DNA from 2 places in the Klebsiella oxytoca genome. Region 2 is predicted to be linked to the other one. Evidence: predicted binding sites of a transcription regulator. Region 2 holds the regulator's gene; the other holds the start of a gene.
What was found. Region 2 encodes CRP, which controls carbon source genes, mostly activating them, when cyclic AMP is high. Its sites were predicted from a motif close to ATGTGANNNNNNTCACAT; they were not measured.

Region 1: ldtB (L,D-transpeptidase) is a predicted target of CRP. The motif match lies at 2,350-2,367, and genes of this name have one in related genera.

The regions. Positions count from the first base shown of each region.
Region 1 covers NZ_CP046115.1:1,858,917-1,864,573, reverse strand. Annotated here, with positions in the region: gene GJ746_RS08650 (ABC-F family ATPase) at 1-1,213, opposite strand, end outside; gene GJ746_RS08645 (tyrosine-protein phosphatase) at 1,502-2,284, shown strand; gene ldtB (L,D-transpeptidase) at 2,475-3,389, shown strand; gene GJ746_RS08635 (GntR family transcriptional regulator) at 3,433-4,149, opposite strand; gene GJ746_RS08630 (glycoside hydrolase family 1 protein) at 4,220-5,596, opposite strand.
Region 2 covers NZ_CP046115.1:4,963,747-4,969,403, forward strand. Annotated here, with positions in the region: gene GJ746_RS23285 (hydrolase) at 1-563, shown strand, start outside; gene GJ746_RS23290 (YheU family protein) at 560-778, shown strand; gene GJ746_RS23295 (phosphoribulokinase) at 814-1,683, shown strand; gene GJ746_RS23300 (OsmC family protein) at 1,730-2,134, opposite strand; gene crp (cAMP-activated global transcriptional regulator CRP) at 2,439-3,071, shown strand; gene GJ746_RS23310 (YccS/YhfK family putative transporter) at 3,123-5,201, shown strand; gene argD (bifunctional acetylornithine/succinyldiaminopimelate transaminase) at 5,191-5,657, opposite strand, start outside.

The DNA.
Region 1 (5,657 bases), 2.3 Mb from region 2:
TCCACTCAAATACCGTCAGATCGTTTTCAAATTCATACTCATGATCCTGCGCGTAGTAGCCGATCTGCGCGTTCTCAGACCACTTAACGGTACCGTTGTCCGGCGCCAGATCGCCGACCAGGGTTTTCAGCATCGTCGATTTACCCACGCCGTTGGCGCCCAGAATGGCAATCTTCTCGCCCACTTCCAGCAGCAGGTTAAAGTTTTTGAACAGCGGGCCGTTATCAAAACCTTTTGCCAGCGCTTCCACTTCGAGGGCATTACGGAACAGTTTCTTGTCCTGCTCAAAGCGGATGAACGGGTTCTGACGGCTGGACGCTTTCACTTCATCCAGCTTAATTTTATCAATCTGACGGGCGCGCGAGGTCGCCTGGCGAGATTTGGAGGCGTTAGCGCTAAAGCGGCTAACAAAAGATTGCAGGTCGGCAATCTGCGCTTTCTTCTTGGCGTTATCCGCCAGCAGACGTTCGCGCGCCTGGGTCGCTGCGGTCATATATTCATCGTAGTTGCCAGGATAAACGCGCAGCTCACCGTAATCCAGATCCGCCATATGGGTACACACCATGTTCAGGAAGTGACGGTCGTGCGAGATGATGATCATGGTGCTGTCACGCTCGTTGAGCGTCTGCTCAAGCCAGCGAATGGTATCGATGTCCAGGTTGTTCGTCGGTTCATCGAGCAGCAGGATATCCGGATTGGAGAACAGCGCCTGTGCCAGTAGAACGCGCAGCTTCCAGCCGGGAGCGACTTCGCTCATCGGGCCATAATGCTGTTCTACCGGGATACCCACGCCGAGCAGCAGCTCGCCGGCGCGGGCTTCAGCGGAATAACCGTCCATCTCGCCGTACAGAACTTCAAGATCGGCTACCTTGTAGCCGTCTTCTTCGCTCATCTCCGCCAGCGAGTAAATGCGGTCGCGCTCCTGCTTCACTTCCCACAGCTCGCCGTGGCCCATAATGACCGTATCCAGCACGCTAAACTCTTCAAACGCAAACTGATCCTGACGCAGCTTACCGATACGCTCGTTTGGGTCGAGGGAGACATTGCCCAGCGTCGGCTCAAGATCGCCGCCGAGGATCTTCATAAAGGTGGATTTGCCGCTACCGTTGGCGCCAATCAGGCCGTAACGGTTGCCGCCGCCAAATTTGACGGAAATGTTTTCGAACAGCGGCTTACTGCCGAACTGCATGGTCACGTTGCTGGATACTAGCACGGGGTTATCCTGAAAAAAGAGAATGAGAAGTGTGATGAACCAGACATTATGCCAGCAAATGCTCCACTTTTCACGGGCCGTTATAAAATCATCAATGACGCCCGTGTCAGAGTCATGTCATATTGCGCGGTTATACCCGTCATTCTACAAATTGCCTGTGCGAGGGAGGATTCTTTCACCTGCCGCAGACGTTGTTCTAAACGGTTAACCGTTTTGTCCCGTAACGGGAACTATTTTGGGTATACACTGCTAACTGCGTAATTTTTTACCTTAATCTGGAAGGAACCTATGACCACAATCTCTCGTCATCCGGCTTTTTTATCGCTGCAGGGCGGTATCAACTTTCGCGATCTGGGCGGCCAGCGTACCGCCGACGGTCGCCGCGTGCGTTCGGGGAAATTATTCCGTTCCGGCTCGCTGCATATGATGACGACCGATGACTTAACCCATCTGGACTCAATTCCGCTTAGCCGGGTAATTGATTATCGCGACCCGGGAGAGGTGAGTCGCAGCCCCGATAAGCTGAACAAAACGGCTCACTACCTCAACGCCCCTGCGAACCCGCACGTTCGCGACGTCAACGCTAAAGTGACCGAGCTCAACGCCGACACGTTAAATGACCTGAACGGCGAGCAGTTTATGCTGGAGCTCTATCGCCAGCTGCCGTTCAATAACGCCGCCTATCGCCAGCTCGCCGGTTGGCTGATGGAGCCTTTCGACGGCGCGCTGCTGCAGCACTGCGCGGTGGGCAAAGACCGCACCGGCGTAGGTTGCGCTTTAACGCTCTTCGCCCTCGGCTGCGATCGCCAGACGGTGATGGAAGAGTATCTGCTCACCCAGGGCATGCTGACTCAGGTCGAAGATTTTATGCTCGCCTCGCTCGGCGATAAGCTGACCGCCCGCGGCCGGCAGAACCTGGCGGAAATAATGACGGTTCATGAATCTTATCTTGCGGCTGCGCTTTCCGGGATCGAGGAGCGTTACGCCAGCGTCGATGCCTGGCTGGAAAAAGAGTATCGGCTTACGCCACAGGCGCGAGAAGCGCTGCAGTCGCGGCTTCTGGAGGGGTGATTCCCTCCCGTTTTCAGGCCGCAAAGCCAGCGCTGACGGGCTACACTCACAGTAGCAGGAAAAAAATGTGATTTCGTACACATCTCATTTACCTGTTTGCCGGAAAGCACATATAATGCGCTCCCATCGACTTCCTGTTTAAACTGACAAAGGCTTGTGTGGCATTAACCTCGCCCACGACATAAAGATTATGAAATTATCAACTCTCTTCGCGGCAGCCTTCGCCATCGTGGGCTTTTGCAACACAGCATCTGCTGTAACCTACCCTCTGCCGACCGACGGCAGCCGTCTGATTGGTCAGAATCAGGTGATCACTATTCCGGAAGGCAACAAGCAGCCGCTGGAATATTTTGCCGCCGAATATCAGATGGGTTTATCCAACATGCTGGAAGCCAACCCGGGCGTGGACACCTTCCTGCCGAAGGGCGGTACGGTGCTGAACATCCCACAGCAGCTGATCCTGCCGGACACCGTGCATGAAGGTATCGTCATCAACAGCGCGGAGATGCGCCTCTACTACTATCCGAAGGGCACTAACACCGTCATCGTGTTGCCTATCGGTATCGGTCAGCTAGGTAAAGACACGCCAATCAACTGGGTCACCAAAGTTGAGCGTAAAAAAGCCGGTCCGACCTGGACCCCGACGGCCAAAATGCATGCCGAATACCGCGCGGCCGGCGAACCGCTGCCTGCGGTGGTTCCTGCCGGTCCTGATAACCCGATGGGCCTGTACGCGCTGTATATCGGCCGCCTGTACGCCATTCACGGTACTAACGCCAACTTCGGTATCGGCCTGCGCGTCAGCCACGGCTGCGTACGTCTGCGTAACGACGATATTAAATTCCTGTTTGAAAACGTGCCGGTCGGCACCCGCGTTGAATTTATCGATGAGCCAGTGAAAGCGACGACTGAGCCAGACGGCAGCCGCTACATTGAAGTTCACAACCCGCTCTCTACTACAGAAGCACAGTTCCAGGGCGACGAAATCGTACCGATTACGCTGACCAAATCAGTGCAGAGCGTGTCCAGCCAGGCTGACGTAGACCAGAGCGTCCTCGATCAGGCGATTCAGAACCGTTCCGGTATGCCGGTGCGTCTGAACTAAACGCGTTTAACGCACGGTGGCGGGCCCGGTGCCCGCCATTTTTTTATCCGTTATTAACCAGAATTATTCCGCCGTGATCGTAACGATAGTGGCAATGGGCATACTCCAGCGGCGTCCCGTCTTCCAGATAGATAACTTGTTCGACTTCCAGCACCGGATCGCTCGCCTCGCAGTTAAGGTGTTCCCTGTCCAGTTCCTGCGGCTTCAGCGCCCGCACCACGCGATACGAGCCCATCATTTTTAACCCCAGCGTCTCCTGCACGTAACGAAACACCGAGCTTTCAAGATGTGCTTTATTCAGACCGGGTACCAGCGCAACGGGCATTACGGTGAGATCCAGCGACACGGGCTCATCGTTAAGCAGCCGCAGGCGGACGAAATCATAGACCGGAGCGTCGGCATCAATCAGCAGCGAGCTTTGCTCTTTTTCCGTCGGGAACCGCAGCTCGAAGCGAATCACCCGGCTGGTGACTTCTCCTAAATGTTCCCAGGTTTTCGTCGCGCCAAAATAGTCGCTGCCGGGCAGTTCCCATTGTGAAAGCTGGAGGAAGTTTTTACGTACAAACGTTCCCTGACCCTTGCGGGTGTAGATAAGACCTTCGACAATCAGCTGGCGCATCGCCTGCTGGATGGTCATCCTGCTGGTATTGAATTCCGCCGCGAACGCAAACTGGTCGGGTAACGGCTCGCTGGCGGGATACTGGCGGCTGATAATACGTTTTTTGATTTCCCGCGCGATACTCAGATATTTGGCCGTCATTACCCGATCCTTTTACTTTGCTGATAGTAGCTGGCGGGCAGAATATACCATCTGCCCGCCCGCGATTCCGCTACATCTCTTCACCGTTACTGCGAATGGCCCGCTTCAGCCAGGCATAGCTTTTCTTCGGCACGCGCTTGAGGTCCTTCAGATCGTGGTTTTCGCGATTCACGTAAACAACCCCGTAGCGTTTGCGCATATCGCCCTGAGAACTGAGAATATCGATTAACCCCCAGCCCAGATAGCCAATTACCTGCGCGCCATCCTCAAACATCGCCTCTTTCATCGCGTTGATATGGTCGCGATGATAGGCGATGCGGTAGTCGTCGGCCACCTGGTTTACGCCGTCCCAGGACTCAATCACCCCAATACCGTTTTCAATCGGAAATACCGGCAGACGCCAGTCGTTGTAGTAGCGGGTAATAATGGTGCGAAAGCCCAGCGGATCGATCTGCCAGCCCCATTCGGTGGCCTCCAGGTATTGATTCTTTTTATCGCCAAACTGCATGTAGTAGTTGACCGGCGTGTCCGGCGGGATCGGGTCGCTATCAAGGGCCTTGCTGGCGTAGTAGCTAAAGGCCAGGTAGTCGATTTTTACCTTCGCCATCAGCGTCAGGTCTTCTTCGCGGTAGATATCCTCCAGGCCTTCGCGGGCGACCACGTGCATGACCTCAGGGCTGTAGCCCTCCCCGGCAAAGGCGCGCAGCAGGTTCTGGTTTAAGAACTCATCGAGCTGCTGGGCGCAAAGGATATCGCGCGGTTTGCAGGTCGCCGGATAGACCAGCGCATGGGCCAGCATACCGCCCATCAGGCACTGCGGTTTAGTCTGGTGCAGATAGTGCGTGAGGTGAACGTGGGCCATCATCACGTGATGCTGGATCTGATACAGCTCGCGCAGGGTCTTCTCGCCGCGCATATAGCCTGAAATCAGAAACGCGTCCGGCATATGGTAAAGATTCTGTTCATTAAAGGTCAGCCACCACTTCACCTTGCTGCCAAAGCAGTCGATCATCTTCTGCCCGTAACGAATAAAGGCTTCCATCACCCGACGGTCGGTAAAACCGTTGTAGCGCTCAGCCAGCGACAGCGGCATATCGAAGTGATACAGGCAGATCATCGGCTCAATGCCGCGGGCAATTAGCTCGTCGATAAACCGGTGATAAAAGGCAATTCCTTCTTCGTTGAACTCACCGTCACCTTGCGGGCAAACGCGGCTCCACGCAATCTGGAAGCGGTAGCAGTTCATGCCTAAATCCTGCATCAGATCGAAATCCTCCCGATAGCGATGGTAGGAATCCGTCGCCACCTTCCAGTCGGAAGCAAATTCCGCAGGCTGGCGGATATCATAGACCGACATCCCTTTTCCACCCTCATTCCACGCCCCTTCAGTTTGCATACTGGAAACTGAATTACCCCATAAAAAATCTGCCGGTAATGTTCTGTTCATCGCTTGCACCTATGACTAGTCATATTTATTTCATGACTAGTCATATAAACGAAATCGCTTT
Region 2 (5,657 bases):
CGCTCGGGGGCAATATGCTGGGCTGCCTGCTGGCAAAAGAAGGCGATGATATTCCCGTCGATGCCGCGGTTATCGTCTCGGCTCCGTTTATGCTGGAAGCCTGCAGCTCGCATATGGACAAAGGTTTCTCCCGCGTTTATCAGCGCTACTTGCTCAACCTGCTGAAAGCTAACGCCGCACGTAAACTCAAAGCCTATCCCGGCTCTCTGCCTGTCGATTTACGTCAGCTAAAAAGCATGCGCCGTATCCGCGAATTTGACGACAGCATCACCGCCAGGATCCACGGTTTTGCCGATGCGCTGGACTATTATCGCCAGTGCAGCGCCATGCCGCGATTAAGCGATATCACTAAGCCAACGCTGATTATTCACGCGAAGGACGATCCTTTTATGGATCACCACTCAATTCCTCCGCAAGAGCAGCTGCCGGCGAACGTTGAATATCAGCTCACGGAGCACGGTGGGCACGTTGGTTTCGTCGGCGGCACGCTGCGTAAGCCGGAAATGTGGCTTGAAAAGCGCATCCCGGATTGGCTAACCCGTTGGTTAGGAGCGAAAATATGATCATTCCCTGGCAAGATCTCGATCCCGAAACGCTGGACAATCTGATCGAAAGTTTTGTATTACGTGAAGGCACCGATTATGGTGAACATGAACGTTCGCTGACTGATAAAGTCTCCGATGTTAAACAACAGTTGAAAAGCGGAGAAGCCGTGCTGGTGTGGTCAGAGCTGCACGAGACGGTCAACATCATGCCCCGCAAGCAGTTTCACGGCTAAGGCGGCACACACTATCGTTTATCCTGGGAGTAGTTATGTCTGCCAAACATCCGGTGATTGCCGTCACGGGCTCCAGCGGCGCGGGAACCACGACCACCAGCCTTGCCTTTCGCAAAATTTTCGCCCAGCTAAATCTGCATGCCGCCGAAGTAGAAGGCGATAGCTTTCACCGCTACACCCGTCCGGAAATGGACATGGCGATCCGTAAAACACGCGATCAGGGTAAACATATCAGCTACTTTGGCCCCGAGGCCAACGACTTCGGCCTGCTGGAACAGACCTTTGCGGAATATGGGCTCAGCGGCAAAGGTCAGTCGCGCAAGTATTTACATACCTATGATGAAGCCGTGCCGTGGAATCAGGTTCCAGGAACCTTCACGCCCTGGCAGCCGCTGCCCGAACCAACTGACGTTCTGTTTTATGAAGGGCTGCACGGCGGCGTGGTTACGCCTCAGCATAATGTCGCTAACCATGTTGACCTGCTGGTCGGCGTGGTGCCGATCGTCAATCTTGAGTGGATCCAGAAGCTTATCCGCGACACCAGCGAACGCGGGCACTCTCGTGAGGCGGTGATGGATTCCGTCGTCCGCTCAATGGAAGATTACATCAACTTTATCACCCCGCAGTTTTCGCGCACCCATCTCAACTTCCAGCGTGTACCGACGGTGGATACGTCCAACCCGTTTGCGGCTAAAGCCATCCCTTCGCTGGATGAAAGCTTTGTCGTCATTCACTTTCGGAATCTGAAAAATATCGATTTCCCCTGGCTGCTGGCGATGCTGCAGGGTTCATTTATCTCACATATGAATACGCTGGTGGTTCCGGGCGGAAAAATGGGACTGGCGATGGAGCTTATTATGGCGCCGCTGGTCGAACGGCTGATGGAAGGCAGAAAAATTAGCTAAGAAGCCAATCCCGGCAGCACGATTGCACTGCCGGGGTCCGGTCGCTTTACCCTTCGATGACTTCATAAGAGTGGGTAATGTTTACCGCTTTCTCCAGCATCAGCGCCACCGAGCAATATTTTTCCGCCGACAGGTCGACAGCGCGGGAAACGGCTGCATCTTTCAGCTCTTTACCGGTCACAATAAAATGCAGGTTGATATGGGTAAACAGACGCGGCGCTTCTTCGCGACGCTCAGAAGTCAGCTTAACTTCGCAGTTGGTAACGTTATGCCGACCCTTCTGCAAAATGGACACGACATCAATCGCGCTGCATCCGCCCGCCGCCATTAGCACCATTTCCATTGGGCTCGGCGCTTTATCCCCGGAATTGCCGTCCATCAGAATCTGGTGACCGGAAGCCGACTCACCGATGAAGGTTAACCCTTCAACCCACTTCACTCGCGCTTGCATAAATTTAACTCCAGGTCTGTAATTTTCCTGACAGATTACGCGCACATAACATTTCTCGCAACGGAAGGCGACCTGGGTCATGCTGAAGCGAGACACCAGGAGACATGCAGCGAAAGCTATGCTAAAACAGTCTTGATGCTACAGTAATACATTGATGTACTGCATGTATGCAGAGGAGTTCACATTACAGGCTGCAGAAAACTTTCAGCCGGATTCCCAGGTACAGGGATTCAATACGATTGCATGCCCGGATGCCGTGTTGTGTCGGCACCCGGAGATAGCTTATAACAGAGGATAACCGCGCATGGTGCTTGGCAAACCGCAAACAGACCCTACCCTTGAATGGTTCTTGTCTCATTGCCACATTCATAAGTACCCATCAAAGAGCACGCTGATCCACCAGGGTGAGAAAGCAGAAACGTTGTACTACATCGTTAAAGGCTCCGTGGCTGTACTCATCAAGGATGAAGAAGGTAAAGAGATGATCCTCTCTTACCTCAACCAGGGCGATTTCATCGGTGAATTAGGCCTGTTTGAAGAAGGTCAGGAGCGTAGCGCCTGGGTACGTGCGAAAACCGCATGTGAAGTGGCCGAGATCTCCTACAAAAAATTCCGTCAGCTGATCCAGGTAAACCCGGATATCCTGATGCGTCTATCTTCGCAAATGGCACGCCGTCTGCAGGTTACATCTGAGAAAGTGGGCAACCTTGCCTTCCTCGACGTTACCGGTCGTATCGCTCAGACGCTGCTGAATCTGGCAAAACAGCCGGATGCGATGACCCACCCGGACGGTATGCAAATTAAAATTACTCGTCAGGAAATCGGTCAGATCGTCGGATGCTCTCGCGAGACCGTGGGTCGTATTCTGAAAATGCTGGAAGATCAAAACCTGATCTCCGCGCACGGTAAAACTATCGTCGTCTACGGTACCCGTTAAGTCGGTAAAACGGCGTATTGCCAGACAATACGCCGTTTTTGTTTTCTCCCCATGTGGCGCAGGCTGATTTACCACCCTGAAGTCAACTATGCACTGCGGCAAACGCTGGTGTTGTGTCTGCCGGTCGCCATTGGTCTTCTGTTTGGCCATTTACAGCAGGGGCTTCTGTTTTCTCTTGTTCCCGCCTGCTGCAACATTGCCGGGCTGGATACGCCGCATAAACGTTTCTTCAAACGTCTGATTATCGGCGGCTGCCTGTTTGCTGGCTGTAGCCTGATTGTCCAGCTCCTCCTGCTGCGTGAAATCCCGCTGCCGATTATTCTCACGGGCCTCGCGCTTATCCTCGGCGTCACTGCCGAAATCAGCCCGCTGCATGCCAGGCTGCTGCCAGCCTCGCTTATCGCGGCTATCTTTACTCTGAGTCTCGCAGGCAATATGCCGGTCTGGGAGCCGCTGCTGATCTATGCCCTCGGCACCCTGTGGTATGGCGTTTTTAACTGGTTCTGGTTTTGGCTATGGCGCGAACAGCCGCTGCGCGAGTCCCTGAGCCTGCTTTACCGGGAATTAGCCAACTACTGCGAGGCTAAATACAGTCTGCTTACCCAGCATACGGACCCCACCACATCTCTGCCCCCGCTGCTTAATCGCCAACAAAAGGTGGTGGATCTGATTACCCAGTGCTATCAGCAGATGCATATGCTGGCGGCCAATCAGCGCAGCGATCACAAACGCCTGCTGCGCGCTTTCCAGGTCGGGCTGGACCTGCAGGAGCATATTTCCGTCAGCCTTCATCAGCCGGAAGAGGTACAGAAGCTGGTGGAACGCAGCCACGCTGAAGCGGTGATCCGCTGGAGCGCACAAACCGTTGCCGCCCGCCTGCGGGAACTGGCGGACGATCTGCTCTACCATCGCTATCCTCGGCGCTTTCAGATGGATAAGCAGATCGGTGCGCTGGAAAAAATCGCTTCGCAGCATCCGGATAATCCTGTCGGGCAGTTTTGCGCCTGGCACTTCAGCCGTATTGCCCGGGTTCTGCGCACCCAGCGCCCGCTTTACGCGCGGAATCTGATGGCGGATAAAACCCGCCGTCTGCCGCTGCTGCCGGCGTTGAAAAACTATCTGTCGTTTAAATCACCGGCGTTACGTAACGCCGCTCGGATCAGCGTTATGTTGAGCGCAGCCAGCCTGATGGGCAGCGCGCTGCACCTGCCAAAACCCTACTGGATCCTGATGACGGTGCTATTCGTGACGCAAAACGGCTACGGCGCGACGCGGGTACGCATTGTCCACCGGGCTGCCGGGACGATAGCTGGATTGTTAATAGCCGGACTGACGCTGCACTTTCACGTCCCTGAAGGCTATACGCTGACCGCGATGCTGTTCATTACGCTGTTAAGCTATCTGATTATTCGCAAACATTACGGCTGGGCAATGGTCGGATTTACGGTCACCGCGGTTTATACCCTGCAGTTGCTCACCCTGAACGGCGAGCAGTTCATCATCGCCAGACTGATTGATACCCTGATTGGTTGTTTGATCGCCTTCGGTGGAATGGTCTGGCTATGGCCGCAGTGGCAAAGCGGCCTGCTGCGCAAAAATGCTCACGATGCGCTGGAAGCCGATCAGGAGGCCATCAGGCTTATTCTTAGCGACGACCATCAGGCACCGGCGCTGGCCTATCAGCGAATGCTCGTCAATCAGGCGCACAACGCGCTGTTCAACTCGCTGAATCAGGCGATGCAGGAGCCCGGCTTTAACTCGCACTATCTGGAAGATATGAAGCTGTGGGTGACGCATAGCCAGTTTATTGTCGAGCATATCAATGCCATGACTACTCTGGCGCGTGAGCACAATATGCTGACGCCGGCTCTGGCGCAGCGTTATCTGGAGTCCTGCGAAATTGCGCTACAGCGCTGTCAGCAGCGGCTGGATACCGACGGGCCGGGCAGCGCAGGAGATGTGAATATTATGGAAGCGCAGGATGCCGAGGTTCCTCGCGGCCCGCTCAGCACAATGGAGCAGCATTTGCAGCGCATCCTCGGACACCTGAACACCATGCACACCATTTCATCGGTGGCATGGCGTCAGCGTCCACATCATGGTATCTGGCTACGCGCGACTAAGCGCTAAGCACGCTTTCAACCGCCCGGGCAAAGCGCGCCATACCTTCAGCAATATCGCTGTCATCAATTACCAGAGAAGGCACAAAACGCATCACATCCGGCCCCGCATTGAGGACCATCACGCCCGCTTCCGCAGCCGCATACAGGAAATCACGCGCCCGCCCATGGTACTGCGGCTTCAGTTCGGCGCCGATAAGCAGGCCCATTCCACGAATATCGCTGAACAGATCGAACCGCGCGTCAATCTGCTGAAGGTGCTGAACAAACAGTTCGCGCTTCGCCGTGACGCCATCCAGCACTTCCGGAGTGTTAATCAGATCGAACGCTACCCCACCGATCGCGCAGGCCAGCGGATTACCGCCGTAGGTCGAACCATGAGATCCGGCGTGGAAAGCACTGGCGATTTCATGGGTGGTCAGCATTGCGCTGATAGGAAAGCCGCCGCCAAGCGCCTTAGCGCTGG